DNA from 3 places in the Halalkalibacter sp. HAAS-P014 genome. Region 1 is predicted to be linked to each of the others. Evidence: riboswitches for the same ligand, from Rfam matches in the RefSeq annotation. Region 1 holds a riboswitch; each other region holds the start of a gene.
What was found. A riboswitch is a leader RNA that binds a small molecule or an ion and turns the genes downstream of it on or off. The one in region 1 is predicted to bind lysine.

Region 1 (5,069 bases):
AAATGTGTTAGTTTCGAACTAACAGTGAAAGTTTTTTACATCTATCATTAATAATAGTGATTTTTGATTTGATTGTGTAACTTAAAATAATAGGGATACAATAATTTTGAGCAACTTATTCGCAAGCTATGGAAGTGTTTGGTATAATGATGCTGAAGTCAAAGTAATGGGAAAAGGAGGTTTTACTAATGGCAATTGTAAATGTTACAGATCAAACTTTCGCATCTGAAACAAGTGAAGGAGTCGTATTAGCTGATTTCTGGGCACCTTGGTGTGGACCTTGTAAAATGATTGCACCAGTCCTTGAGGAACTTGATTCTGAAATGGGCGATAAAGTTAAAATTGCAAAGCTTGATGTTGATGAAAATCAAGAAACAGCTGGCAAGTACAGTGTAATGAGCATCCCGACTCTTCTCGTATTCAAGGATGGAGAAGTGGTTGATCAAGTTGTTGGTTTCCAACCAAAAGAAGCGCTAGCTGAGCTTTTAAATAAGCACCTTTAATAAAAAGTGACTCCACTTCGAATGGGGTCACTTTTTCTATATATAGAGATAAAGAAGTTGAAAGCTCCTTGCCATCCCGAATACAATTTTATTGTCCATATTCCAGTTTTTCTAGCTTGCAAAACTTAGCCTTCTCGCTAACAATAGAAGAAGAGGTGGAGTGTGATGAGCAATATCAAAGAGAAATTATTGATTCTTCCAGATCAGCCTGGTTGTTATTTAATGAAAGATCGTCAAGGTACGGTCATTTATGTTGGAAAAGCCAAGGTTCTAAAGAATAGAGTCAGGTCCTATTTTACTGGTTCACATGATGGGAAGACGCAGCGTCTTGTAAGTGAAATAGCTGACTTTGAATACATCGTGACATCTTCAAATATTGAAGCGTTAATATTAGAAATGAACTTAATAAAAAAACATGATCCGAAATATAACGTCATGTTAAAAGATGATAAATCCTACCCTTATCTAAAAATTACCAACGAAGAACATCCTCGATTGATTACGACACGTCAGGTCAAAAAAGATGGGGGAAAGTATTTTGGTCCATACCCAAATGTTGGAGCAGCCAATGAAACGAAAAAATTATTAGATCGCCTTTATCCACTCAGAAAGTGCCGGACGCTTCCAGACAAAGTATGCCTTTATTATCATATTGGTCAATGTTTGGCGCCTTGTGTTGCTGATGTTACAAAAGAACAAAATGAAAAAATGGTTCACGAAATTACGAAATTTCTACGTTCAGGCCATGAGGAAATCAAGGGGCAGTTAACAGAGAAAATGATGAAAGCATCAGAAGAAATGGACTTTGAACGAGCAAAGGAAATTAGGGATACATTACAACATATGGATACGGTAATTGAAAAGCAAAAGATGATGATTGGGGACCTTGTTGATCGAGATGTATTTGGGTTCGCTTATGATAAAGGCTGGATGTGTGTTCAAGTATTCTTTATCCGTCAAGGAAAGCTAATTGAACGTGATGTTTCTATTTTCCCATTTTATAAAGATGCGCCCGAAGATCTAATGACGTTTATTGGCCAATTTTATATGAAAAAAGAACATATTAAGCCAGCCGAGATTCTCTTACCTGAAGAAGTGGATGGTGAATTGATCGAGGAGCTCGTAGTGGTGAAAACTCATCATCCTAAAAGGGGAAAGAAAAAAGATTTACTTGACCTAGCTAATCAGAATGCAGTGATCGCGTTAAAAGATAAATTTGCTTTAATCGAACGAGATGAAGAAAGGACGGTTAAGGCTGTTGAACGCTTAGGAGAGGCAATGGGGATTCGAACACCGTATCGAATAGAGGCATTCGATAATTCGAATATCCAAGGAACAGATCCAGTCTCGGCAATGGTCTCTTTTGTAGACGGGAAACCAAGTCGGAAAGATTACCGTAAATATAAAATTAAGTCTGTAGATGGGCCTGATGATTATGGTTCCATGCGCGAAGTGATAAGAAGGAGATACGTACGCTTATTAAAAGAGTCATTGCCTTTACCTGACTTAATTGTAATTGATGGAGGAAAAGGGCAAATTGCTGTTGCGCAAGAGGTAATTATAGATGAACTTGGTTTAGCTATTCCTGTTTGTGGGTTGGCCAAGGACGAAAAGCATCGAACATCCCAATTATTAATGGGAGATCCACCTATTGTAGTTCCACTAAAGCGCGATAGTCATGAGTTTTATTTACTGCAGCGAATCCAAGATGAGGTTCACCGTTTTGCGATTACATTTCATCGTCAAACACGTTCAAAGACTTTTTTCAAATCATCTCTTGATGATATACCAGGTGTGGGGGAAAAACGAAAACGTCAGCTACTAAAATATTTTGGATCGGTTAAAAAAATGAAAGAAGCAACCGTTGAAGATTTAAGAAAACTCTCGATCCCTGAAAAAGTGGCAGAAGCAATTGTAAAGACGTTGAATGAAAAAGAGTGAAACTTGAGGCAACTGAAAAAAGGCAACTGAAAAAGGCATAAGTCGTACCTTTTGAGATTTAAGGAAGGCCATGGTTCCACACGCCGTGTGCTTTTTGAGAAATTCGTTCAAAAAGCTTAAAAGAAAACGGCAGCTCCACACATGGCTTAGAGGCAACTGAAAAAGGCATAAGTCGTACGTTTTTCAGTTGCCTCTTGATTCTTTTTAAATCCTCTGCTACAATAATAAGCAACTGAATATGCCACGCTTCAAATGAAGTGATTGGTAGAGGAGCGAAAACCAATAGTATACTTTCTAAGGGAATGAGGCCCGTTTGAAGGAAGTTGAAAGGGGAATTCGCCGAAGTGCAAGAAAAGACTCATCTTTCTTGTGCTGGACCTATGTTGAATAAGCATAGGGCTGTCACATACTTACACCCAAGGGGTATGTGGAGAACTATCTCACGAGAGAAAAGGGAGCAGTGTGGTACCGGATTGGTATGACAAGCAACAGTGAGGGGTTTTCCTTATTGTTGCTTTTTTGCATTCTCTTGTAACTGTGAGGAATAAGGAGAGGACACGGAAATATGGCAAGAATTGTACAGAAATACGGTGGAACATCAGTAGGGTCGGTTGAAAGGATTCAACATGTCGCAAAGAGGATTGAGCGTGCTGTAAATGAAGGCAATGAGCTCGTTATCGTTGTTTCAGCCATGGGGAAGTCGACTGATCAACTTGTCTCATTGGCATCTCAAATTACGGATTCACCAGATAAAAGGGAAATGGATATGCTTTTAAGCACTGGTGAGCAAGTAACGATTTCTTTATTAACAATGGCTCTTCAAGAGAAAGGAATCGATACTGTTTCTTTGACAGGATGGCAAGCTGGAATAGAAACGGAAGCCAGTCATGGTAACGCTAGAATTCGATCCATTAATAACCAACGCATGGGGTCTGAACTTGCGGAAGGAAAAGTTATTGTTGTTGCTGGTTTTCAGGGCTTAAGCGAACAAGGAGAGATTACAACATTAGGCAGGGGAGGATCTGATACAACGGCAGTTGCACTTGCTGCATCATTAAACGCAGATCGTTGTGACATTTACACAGATGTAACAGGTGTATTTACGACGGATCCACGTTATGTAAAAAAAGCAAGAAAACTACATTCAATTTCTTACGATGAAATGCTTGAAATGGCAAATCTTGGAGCTGGCGTGTTGCATCCTCGTGCTGTTGAGTTTGCCAAAAATTATAATGTCCCATTAATGGTTGCATCAAGTATGGAAGATGCTGAAGGAACAATGATTGAGGAGGAAGTATCAGTGGAACAAAACCTAGTTGTGCGAGGAATTGCTTTTGAGAATGATGTGACCAAGGTAACAGTGAAAGGATTGCCGAACCGACTTGAAACATTATCAAAATTATTTACAACATTATCAGAAAGTGATGTGAATGTTGACATTATAGTTCAAAATCAATATGACGATGAACATGTAAATATTTCTTTTACGATCACACAAAGCTCATTAAAAGAAACGTTAGCTGTGTTACAAAAAGCACAGGATGATCTTCAGTTTACTGATGTGATTTTTGAAGAAGAATTGGCTAAAGTCTCAATTATAGGTTCTGGTATGGTTTCTAATCCTGGTGTTGCGGCAAAAATGTTTGAAGTTATAGCAGACAATGATATTTTTGTTAAAATGGTTAGCACTTCAGAGATAAAAGTATCAGTAGTAGTGCAAGAAGTTGATATGGTTCTTGCTGTTGAAATGTTACATGCTGAATTCCAATTAGCTGAAGAAGCAGAAGTTGTTGCGGGTGTTTCATAAATAAAAATGTGTAATTAAGTAATAAGATAAAAGATGGCATGAGATTATAAATCTCATGCCATCTTTTATCTACATAAGTTGAATAAGGCTCATGTTAGATTATTTCATTTCTTTTACTTCATCGCGTCGATCCAATTCAACCGTTATAATAATCGAGTCCTTTTTTTGTTTGTAAGTTGCTCCGGTAATGCATTGGTGCCACGTTTCTAATTGTTGAGCAAGGAAGCCGGCTTCTAGCTGATAGCAGCGCTCATCTTTTTTATCTATCCAATGCCCTTTTAATTCAAATGTTTGAAGCTTCTTTTTTTCTGAAACTAATGAAAGTGTGCCCCAATTAGCATTTTCAAAAAAAAGATATAACTCCTCAATGGTTAAAATGGGGTGCTTTCGCGCGAGAGATTTTCCGATCCAATAAAGTAATGAGTCATGATCCTTTCCTAATAAGTCTCTTAATACTTCATTACGAATTAAGTCATAACCAAAAAGATTCGTTTTTTCATCCATATGGACAATGCACCTCTCTCTTTTACTCACAAAGCTAATGTTACCTAAATCTTTATAGTACTTGCTATCTTTTTTCGGGACATCTTTGATCATATACGATGTCGAAACGCTATACAAGAAAATTCTTAGTTAACTTTACATTGAAAACTGAAGGTATCAATACTAACGTAGCCTAAACGTTGTTCTCACAAGTAAACTATAGAATGCTTCCTAGCAATGACTATTTTTAAGTGGTATACTTAACCCCGAATAATCTGGAGGTTAATTTTATGAAATCAGGATTAACACAATTTCTCTCTCCATTTAGAGTTATC
Region 2 (5,069 bases), on a different contig from region 1:
TTAACGTGAAAAATATTGTCTTTAGTTCTTCTGCAACCGTTTATGGAATGCCGGATTCTGTACCAATCAAAGAAGACTTTCCTTTGAGCGCAACGAATCCATACGGGAGAACGAAACTTATGATTGAAGAAATTTTACGTGATCTATATGTTTCGGATAAAGAGTGGAGCATTGCATTATTGCGTTATTTCAATCCAATCGGAGCTCATAAAAGTGGACGTATCGGAGAAGATCCAAATGGAATTCCGAACAACCTGATGCCATTTATTACACAAGTCGCTGTTGGCAAACTTAACGAACTAAAAGTCTTTGGAGATGACTATCCAACAGTAGATGGCACAGGGGTAAGGGATTACATTCATGTTGTCGATTTAGCGAAAGGGCATATAAAAGCACTAGAAAAAGTTATGTCACAGACAGGAGCTGACGCTTACAATTTAGGGACAGGGAATGGCTATAGTGTCATTCAAATGGTTGAGGCATTCAAGAAGGCATCAGGCCGTAACGTTCCATATTCTGTTGTTGATCGCAGACCTGGTGATATAAGTACTTGTTACGCAGATCCTACTAAGGCAAAAGATGTACTTAATTGGAGTGCAGAAAAAGGTATTGAAGAGATGTGCGTGGATTCATGGAGATGGCAAGAGAATAATCCGAATGGTTATGAATAAATAAAAGTTAGTATAAGCCTGTATTTCGCCTACGTTGTTGGGGATGAATACAGGCTTTTAATAAAAAAGGTCCGGAGCGTATATCTGCGCTGTTCCATTCTCAATAGGAGTTTTTTACACCGACACCTTAATTAAAGTGAGGACAGTTCATTTTACGTTTCATGGAAGTTTTAAAACTATAGTTCACAAAATGTGTGTTGGTTGGCAAGCTCTGAGCTTATTAAAAGTTTTAATTCATCTTCTGTCGCTTCATATAATTGACGACCATCAGGCATCTTAAAAAAGTGATTTTCTAAAAGGGTATCGATTATTTGCTCTTTCTCGATCTTAGAAGGTGTTTCAAAATACATACTAACACTCCCTTTATGCGAAAATAATACTTTGTTACATTTTTGTAAGCGTTTACATTTATAATTATAAATTCATTTACACGCGTTGTCAACTCCTAATGAAATATTTTACAAAAATATGGAAGTGCCTTTACATTCAAAGCTTTTGGATTAGAGAATGTAAATTATGTATCAGGTGTTGGTCAAATTCAATTTATTATTCACCTTACAAAATATGATACGATTAGAACAAACAGAAAAAAGGGGTCGTGTTTATGATTTCATTTGTCGTCGCTATGGACAAACATAATTTAATAGGAAAAGAAAACCAGCTGCCTTGGCACCTCCCAGCTGATCTTGCACACTTTAAAAGAATAACAACCGGACATACAATCGTAATGGGAAGGAAAACGTACGAATCGATTGGGCGACCTTTACCTAAGAGAAGAAATGTTGTCTTAACGCGTGATGAACAATATAGCGCAGAAGGATGTGAGGTTGTACATCACGTAGAAGATGTTTTGAGTATTGCTAACCAAGAAGATGAGTGCTTTGTAATAGGTGGTACAGAAGTATTTAAGCTTTTATGGAAACAGGTTGATCGTCTCTATGTAACATATATTGAAGAGTCATTTGAAGGTGACACTTACTTTCCAGAGATCAGTATAGAAGAGTGGGAGGTAGTCTCGGTTGAGACAGGAACCGTTGACGAAAAAAACCGTTACCCTCATGAATTTAGAACGTATGAAAGAAGGAAGAACTAGAGGAGGTGGCGCTGGCTCTTTGCCGTTCGCATTTTAAAAAAACCACTTAAGGTGCATAAACCAAAACGTCGGCTGCGCTTCGCACTGACCTAGACAAGAAAAAGGAATCTTTTTTTCTTGTCTAGGTCAAACTGTCCACTTTGCTGCATATACTTGTGGCGAAGGGGGTTTTCAGCATGAGGGCACCAAGAAGAAATAGACCCCGAGCTCGAAAAGGTCCGTTGCCATTTCGGTATGTCTTACTACTATCTTTTATTATTTTTGTTGCGTTAACCGTTCAAGGGTTATGGATTATCGAGAAGGGGATTCGTCCAACATTGATGCAAATAGCTACAACCGAAACGAAGGTCATTGCGACAAGGGCTATTAATGATGCGGTTTCAAAGAAAATTGCTTCTGACCTTGATCAGGATGAGTTGTTTATCACAAACGCTGATAACATGATTCAATTTAATACACAAATTTATAACCGAATTTTATCCGAGGCCACGTTACGAGTGGAAAGACATTTGAAAGCGATTGAGCGTGGCGAGGTTTTTGATGTGGCGCTTAATTTTGATGATGACCCACCAAGTACAACAGAGGGAGGAATCGTGTATAGTATCCCACTAGGTCAAGCAACAAATAATGCTTTACTTGCCCAATTAGGTCCACAAATACCGGTTCGTTTTTCTGCAATTGGTGACGTGAAGACGGATTTAAATTGGGACGTAATTAATACGGGAATTAATAATACGACGTTATCGATTAACTTTGATGTTATTGTAGATGCCAAAATCGTAATTCCTTTTGCTACAAAGGAAGAAGCAGTAAAAACAACTATTCCAGTCGGCTTGATAAATATTCAAGGAGAAGTACCAGAATACTATTCAGAAGGTGGAGGAATGATTTTGCCAGCAGGGGGATCATCCGGTGCTAGTGGTGGAAATTGACATTGATATTCTAGAAAAATAATGATAGTATCCTAAAGGTAACTAAATAGAATTGCCTCATTAGTAATGATGAGGTAGAGGCGCGATTGCTATCAGTATCTTTTTTGAGGATGACAACGTTGAAGAATGGAGAAAGGAGCCGTCGCCGAAGTGAAAGCAGCTGTCAGGCTATTTTTGCTGGAACTGCATTGAAGAAGTGCAGGGCTGTCATAACTTGAAGTGATCAAGTTATGGAGGACTACCAAAATTATGGGGATTCACGTACGTATAAAAGCGATTGTGGGTTAACCACGATCGCTTTTTTGGTTGTTCTAAAACATATAATTTGCGGTACTGTCCGAATGTATTTACCAATTATTTTTTTGGAGGGGTATTATATGGAATCATCTATTTTATCTTTATTGCCTCCAATATTGGCTCTTGTAATGGTTATTGTGACAAAACGTGTTTTATTGTCACTTGGAACAGGGGCTATTGTTGGGGCGTTAATGTTGAACGACTTTAATCCACTTGCTGCTGTGGCCAATATTTATGGCATTGTCATGGCTATTGTGTTTGACTACGAAGTTGAAACTGTCACTTTTGGGACGGTGACAAGTGCAATAATGGATGCTCGTTTTGCGATTAACACATGGGAATTCTTTATCATTCTATTTCTTTTATTACTAGGAATGATGGCTGCTCTTATTACTCGCTCAGGTGGTAGCCGTGCATTTGGTGAGTGGGCAATGAAACGTGTCAAAACCCGTGTTGGAGCACAACTTCTCACGGTTGTACTTGGTTTAATTATTTTTATTGATGACTATTTTAATAGTTTGACAGTAGGTAATGTCAGTCGTCCTCTTACGGATCGACATCGCATTTCACGTGCTAAATTAGCCTATTTAGTTGACTCAACAGCTGCCCCGATGTGTGTAATTGCACCTATTTCAAGTTGGGGAGCTTACATTATAGCCATCATTGCGACGGTTTTCACGACGCATTCGATTACTCAATATGAAGCGTTGCAAGCGTTCATGTTAATGGTGCCGATGAACATTTATGCTCTCGTTGCAATTGGGCTTGTCCTTGCTGTAGCTTGGTTCAATCTTGACATCGGAGCGATGAAAAAGCATGAACAACGTGCGTTAAAAAACGGTGAGTTATTCAATGCTAAATTAGGCCCGATTCCAGGTTCGCAAGATGAAGTCAAGGCAAGTGATCAAGGCAAAGTTGGCGATTTAGTATGGCCAATCATTGCGCTTATTGTTGGAACTGTTTTCTTCATGGTGACCACAGGTATTCAAGGAACAGAAGGAAATGTAACGGTTTTAACTATTTTTGAAAATACTGATGTTGCGGCTGCTCTTGTTTATGGTGGATTATTTGGATTAATAATAGCCTTAATCATGAATGCTATGAAGCCTAAATCGGGTACAGGACTTGGTAGCTCACTAGTAGTTGGGATGAAATCAATGTTGCCAGCAATTTATATTTTGTTCTTTGCTTGGACAATCATTGAAATTATTGGTGATCTAGGTACGGGAACATACTTAGCCTCACTAGTTGAAAATGCGAATCTTAATCCGATGTTTTTACCAGTTATTCTGTTTATCATTGCTGGGTTTGCAGCATTCTCAACAGGTACGTCATGGGGTACATTTGGCTTGTTACTCCCAATTGCTGGTGAAATGGCAGCAGTGATTGATGTAACGATGGTCTTACCAATGATGGCGGCTGTGTTAGCTGGAGCAATTTTTGGAGACCATTGTTCTCCAATATCGGATACGACGATTCTTTCATCTACTGGAGCTGGAAGCCACCATATTGATCACGTTGTAACACAACTTCCATATGCTCTTATTGCTGCTGGAATTACAATTATTTCTTATTTAGTATTAGGATTTACAACGAGTGTGATCGCAAGTTTAATTGTGGCAGTTGCTCTTCTTTTCGCAACGGTCATGGTATTAAGGAAAGTAAGTGTTAACAAAGCATAATGTTTCAGAATGAGTCAGCTTCTGTGAAGTCTGGCTCTTTCTTTTATGATTTTGCAAATAGTTCCTTTGATTTTTGTGTTAGTTTTCGCAATGATTTCTTAATAAATGTTGTAACATCGTTGCGATCCTTTACCCGTTCATATGTCTCCTCAAATTTCTTCTTCGCACAAGGGTACTGTTCGCCGTTGACATCTGTGATGAGGTAATCACCAGGGTGACCTTTGACCGTGCCTTCTGCTGTTTCGATCGAAATGGTTCTAGTGATCTTGACAGCTTCAATAATTACGGGTTTCCGTCTGTATCGAGCCATATTTACACCTCCTCTTACGAATGGTTTCTATAAATCCATCGTACTCGTACTGACTGAAATGTGTGACAACTCCCTATAATTCTA
Region 3 (5,069 bases), on a different contig from region 1:
CGAATCCTTTTTCTGCGTTAAACCATTTTACTGTTCCTGTTTGTGCCATGCTTTAAAACCCCAATCTAAAAATTATTCTTAATATGCAATCGTATTTACAATCCGAGGTAAATAAAAATTCACATATTATAAGGAACATCAACCACGTTTCGAGTGAATATCCCTTATAACATGTGAATACTAAACTCTCCTAAGTGTTGCCTATTGATGCATGTTTTTCTAAATGGAATCATATAAGAATCCTATAATCAATCTCCAAACGATGAAAGCCCTTCCTCTCGTTCATCCTTGCGACTCTTTAGTCGCGCCAGCTGAATGAAAAGCACTATCATAAGTGAAGTTTTCGACCTTGTTTTAACTATAACCTATACAATGATGAATTGCAAGTGCGTTCCAATTCTTTCTTGTTTTTTGTCTTTTCCATTATCTATTAAAGCCAACTGTTTCATAACAGTATATTTCACTTAGACAAGACCCCGGTCAAAACACTTTTTCTTTTTATGTGTGTTTTATACCCGGAGTCATGTTCAAGCCATCCTGTGATGATACCTGCTTTAATTACGGCTATAATAATCATTAATTGATTCAAGAATGGACTGATCCTCCTGAATTTCTACTGATCTGTTATCATTGTTCGTTTTAATTTTGTTCATTTCCCTCTCTCCTTTTCGAATAGTTTGAATAGTTATTTTCTTTTCTTGTTTTTATTATATGCATCTGTAATATAATAGTCAACAGTTTTTTATTATTGTATTAATACATATTTTCTCTCTTTTTTCAAAAAAAAAAATAGGCTGACTTGAGTCAACCTAGAATCTGTATTAGTAAATTTGAGCATTAGTTTACTCAAATTAATGATACATTCTCCCAGCTTTATTATTTATTATAATTTCTTCATCATTTCGTCAACTTCTTCTAACTCTTGGTCTGCTTCCTTCGCTTGCCAATATTGAATATCGTGCGCCAATTTGTTTCCTAGCATCATAACCCCAAAAAACAGTAAGAAAAACAACGAGACAGAAATAATCAATATTGCCATATACATAAGAAGCCCTCCTCGTTCCCTTTTTACATCATACGAAGTACTTTCACAGTTAATGCATACTTTTTCCTTCTAGCTTCATACTAAAGGAAACGTTTGTATATCGGAGGTTGATGTACCTTGAAAAAGAAATCTTTGCTAATTTTGGCAACAGGTGCAAGTCTCGTTTTAGCGAGTTGTGGGGCAGATACAGAAACAGATATTGTGAACGATGTAGAAGCTCAACAATTTACGAGCGATTATCATGCTTTCCCGGAGCCATCTAGTAACAGAGATCAAAACAAGATAAGAGTTCAACGCACAGAGCAACTACAATCATATGCTGATGATGCAGGTCATTATATAAGTGAAACAGCAACATTATTAGAGGATATTGCTCACTTATTCGACCAAAAAGAGGTTGATACTTCAGATATCAATAGTGCTCAAGCAAAACTCGCCATACTTAGAGAAAAAAGTTCTGAGTTTATGGAAGAGGAGCGTCCTGAAGTTTTCGACGGATTTCATAATGTTCATTTATCAACACTTATTGAAGTTGATTCATTAGAACGAGTTTTAAACGACATAAAAGATCCAATTCATCCAATGCAGGTTACCAACGCACGAGTTTACTATGAGAATGCCGTTATGTCACATAAGCTAATGGAACGTGAATACCTTTCTGTGACAGAAGAGTTCGGCATTCATTAAGTTACTAAAAAGAGTCCCCGATAAAACTCCTTAAATAGCTACAAAAAAAGAACAGGGTACGTTTATCCCTGTTCTTATCTACGATTATTAGCTGCGTCATCAATCAAATCAGCGAGGTCCCCTATCGCTCCTCCGATTGAATCAAATGGCTTCCCAAGACCAACGTGATGTTCAAGAGCATTCATTCTATTAATCATTTTGCGATTAGTTGTAATATAAACATTTTTTCGTTCTGTTATGTCCTCCACTTCCTGTTCAACTGCATGGAGTAGCTTTCCTTTATCCTGTTCACTTGACTCTAGACCTATTACAATTCGTTGTCCATCCGTGATTACATGTGCATCTCTTACGTTTTCCAACGATTCAACTCGAGTTTCGATCTCTCTGGTTAATTCCGTTGTCGCTTGAAGATGTTGGTTTCTCTGTTCTTTTTTTTCTACATTTGGGTCATTGCTAAGTGCGTATTTATCACGTAATACACCAGGACGATTACTTAAAATTCTTGGACCTTGTCGATTAACTCCTTCATGCTTCATACTTAAATTACGTTTTCTTGTCGTATAGGATCCTTCGTCTGTTAAATGAGGGGCAGAATCCGTTAATCCTTTAGGCATTTCATCAGGTACCATCATATCGGAAAGAGGCCCTTCTAAATCGCGAACTTGCTCCACTCCATACCCACTAAATCCTTCATGACGGTCATAACTCGCTCCCATTTCTGCTTCCTGCGATACCGTACAGCCAGATAAAATTAAGGCTGAAACGAACAGATAACTAACAATTTTCATCATAATCTCCCTCCTACACTTATTGTGCAACTTAATACCTTTTCTCACTCTTGAAAAAATATAACAATCCACAAAGACACTCGACACTTGTCGATTTTTTGCTAATTTCATCTTTTTATGACAACTTTACAAGAATCACTTTTCAACATATTTCATTCGGTTATAATAATTTTTATAAATAGATATTTGCTAAGGGCACATCAACGAAAAACTCCATAATAGCGTAGATGTCTGTTTTAGTTCATTTGAGGTGGAGTGTTACAGATGTTATGTGAGATAGAACAAAAACGGTTACAAATGTTGAATCTTGCTAAAAAATACGGAATGACTGCAAAAGTTACGATCCAATGTAGTCAAGAATTAGATAAGCTGTTAAATTTAATACAAAGAAATTCTCGTTAAACCATTGCATTCCAATAAAACATTTGATAAGGTTAACTCAAATTACGTTATATCTTACTTCATACATTGAAGTGAGGGTAGAGGTGCAGATATCATTAGTAAGTTAGTTGAGGAGAATGAGGTCCGTTGATTCTAACTGAAAGGGGTATTTGCCGAAGTTTAATGAGTTCTCATTTCTCATTAGCTGGGACTGTTCTGAATAAGGACAGTACTGTCATATAGCAAACAAGCTATATGGAGGGCTATCTCACACATTGAATTGGTTTTGCTAATTTTGCTTAACCTAACAACAATGAGTAGAGGCCTCATTGTTGTTTTTTTGTGCCTCACAGGAGCCCATCTAACCCCATACGTACAAGGAAAATTAAATGAATTGAGGGTGAATTGGATGAATTTTGGAAGAATTATTACAGCGATGGTTACACCATTTAATCAACATGGACAACTTGATGTTGTGGGAATAAAAGAGCTTGTACAACATCTTATCTCAAATGGAACAGACGCATTAGTCGTAGGAGGAACAACTGGAGAATCTCCTACCCTTACAACAGAAGAAAAACTTACTCTTTTTAAAACCGTTGTAGAAACTGTAAATGGCCAAATTCCTGTTATTGCAGGAACTGGCTCAAATAATACACAGGCATCGATAGAATTAACTAAACAAGCTGAAGAAATTGGTGTAGATGGTATTATGCTTGTAGTACCTTATTACAACAAGCCATCACAAGAAGGAATGTTTGCACATTTCAGCGCGATTGCAAATAAGACAAAGCTTCCAGTTATGCTTTACAATATTCCTGGCAGAACAGGAGTAAATATGAGTGTAGAAACAACATTACGATTAGCACAGCTTCCTAATATTACTTCAATAAAAGAAGCAAGTGGTGATTTGGACGTTATGGCTGAAATCATCGAGCACGCACCTGAAGGATTTACGGTTTATAGTGGTGACGATAGCTTGACATTACCATTACTCGCTATTGGTGGTGCAGGAGTCGTATCAGTTTCTTCACATATTATCGGAAACGAAATGCAACAAATGGTTCGTAACTATCAAGCAGGTCAAGTGACAGCAGCAGCGATGCAACATCGGCAAATGCTTCCGGTTATGAAGACTTTATTTATGGCACCTAATCCTACTGCCGTCAAAGCAGCACTCGAAATGAAAGGGATTAAAGCAGGACAAGTACGTTTACCTCTTGTCCCATTGACAGCTGAACAACAACAAGAACTTCAAACGGTGATTCAACCATCAATGAATTTCTTTGTTAGTTAATCGATATTAAAAAGAGCATGTAGTGTTAGACACCTACATGCTCTTTCCCTGAATAACTTTGCATTTATCCTCCGCTATACTTTTGAAAAAAGTCTTCTCTAAATAACCTGTCCCAAATAGCACTCCTACAACGATCAACATGAAGCCCAAAGACTGATACCAATATACCCGTTCACCGAGAAAAATAGCTGAGCTGATTAATCCAAAAAATGGTACAAAGTTATTGAAAATAGCTGTTTGTCCTGCACCAATCCGTTCAATAGCTGCATTAAATAGAAAATGACCTATGCCCGTGGCAATGACTCCAGATACGAAAAAGATGATATACACACTAATAGGTGCACTAGTGAGATTTCCAGTACCAGAAGGTTCGAGCATTAAACTAATGATAAAAAGGCCAACAGAGCCAACCAAAAGCATAAAGCTAGTCATTTGTTTGGAATCAAGAGTTGCAGTTGCTTTTTTGATATAGATAAAGCTCAGCGCTTGGACGATCATTGCAATAAATACATAAAACTCCCCAAGACTAATAATCCCTTGACCTCCCCCTCCTTGAATAAAAACAACTCCGATAAACGCTAAACCAATCCCTAGTATCCTCCATTTTGTTAAGCGATCACCGAGAAAGATCATTGCAAAGATCGATGTAGTAAGCGGCAGCAGCGCAAGAATCAAAACTGCATTAGAGGCATCTGTTAACGTTAGTCCCTTTACTAAGAAGTATTGGTGTCCAACAACCCCTAACAATGAACCTGCAATTGTATATACCCATTCTTTTTTTGTTAAACTTCTCATACTTCTCCCGACGATAACAATAGAAATTGTTACAATGCCCGCAACCAAAATTCGAAAATACGTCATCGTTATAGGA

Region 2: it holds a riboswitch for lysine, as region 1 does, so the genes downstream of both, AC1FXZ_RS07120 (Na+/H+ antiporter NhaC family protein) here and AC1FXZ_RS20495 (aspartate kinase) in region 1, are expected to answer to the same signal.
Region 3: it holds a riboswitch for lysine, as region 1 does, so the genes downstream of both, dapA (4-hydroxy-tetrahydrodipicolinate synthase) here and AC1FXZ_RS20495 (aspartate kinase) in region 1, are expected to answer to the same signal.

The regions. Positions count from the first base shown of each region.
Region 1 covers NZ_JBWQTV010000029.1:1,283-6,351, forward strand. The annotation lists gene AC1FXZ_RS20480 (electron transfer flavoprotein subunit alpha/FixB family protein) at 1-22, shown strand, start outside; gene trxA (thioredoxin) at 189-503, shown strand; gene uvrC (excinuclease ABC subunit UvrC) at 669-2,444, shown strand; lysine riboswitch at 2,702-2,890, shown strand; gene AC1FXZ_RS20495 (aspartate kinase) at 3,010-4,251, shown strand; gene AC1FXZ_RS20500 (YslB family protein) at 4,351-4,755, opposite strand; gene AC1FXZ_RS20505 (TrkH family potassium uptake protein) at 5,025-5,069, shown strand, end outside.
Region 2 covers NZ_JBWQTV010000007.1:55,460-60,528, reverse strand. The annotation lists gene galE (UDP-glucose 4-epimerase GalE) at 1-671, shown strand, start outside; gene fbpA (Fur-regulated basic protein FbpA) at 848-1,021, opposite strand; gene AC1FXZ_RS07130 (dihydrofolate reductase) at 1,276-1,764, shown strand; gene yunB (sporulation protein YunB) at 1,941-2,696, shown strand; lysine riboswitch at 2,764-2,945, shown strand; gene AC1FXZ_RS07120 (Na+/H+ antiporter NhaC family protein) at 3,074-4,675, shown strand; gene AC1FXZ_RS07115 (hypothetical protein) at 4,719-4,985, opposite strand.
Region 3 covers NZ_JBWQTV010000006.1:86,119-91,187, forward strand. The annotation lists gene cspD (cold-shock protein CspD) at 1-49, opposite strand, end outside; gene AC1FXZ_RS05215 (hypothetical protein) at 884-1,045, opposite strand; gene AC1FXZ_RS05220 (hypothetical protein) at 1,163-1,732, shown strand; gene AC1FXZ_RS05225 (YhcN/YlaJ family sporulation lipoprotein) at 1,807-2,523, opposite strand; gene AC1FXZ_RS05230 (Spo0E family sporulation regulatory protein-aspartic acid phosphatase) at 2,785-2,922, shown strand; lysine riboswitch at 2,993-3,175, shown strand; gene dapA (4-hydroxy-tetrahydrodipicolinate synthase) at 3,311-4,198, shown strand; gene AC1FXZ_RS05240 (DMT family transporter) at 4,232-5,069, opposite strand, start outside.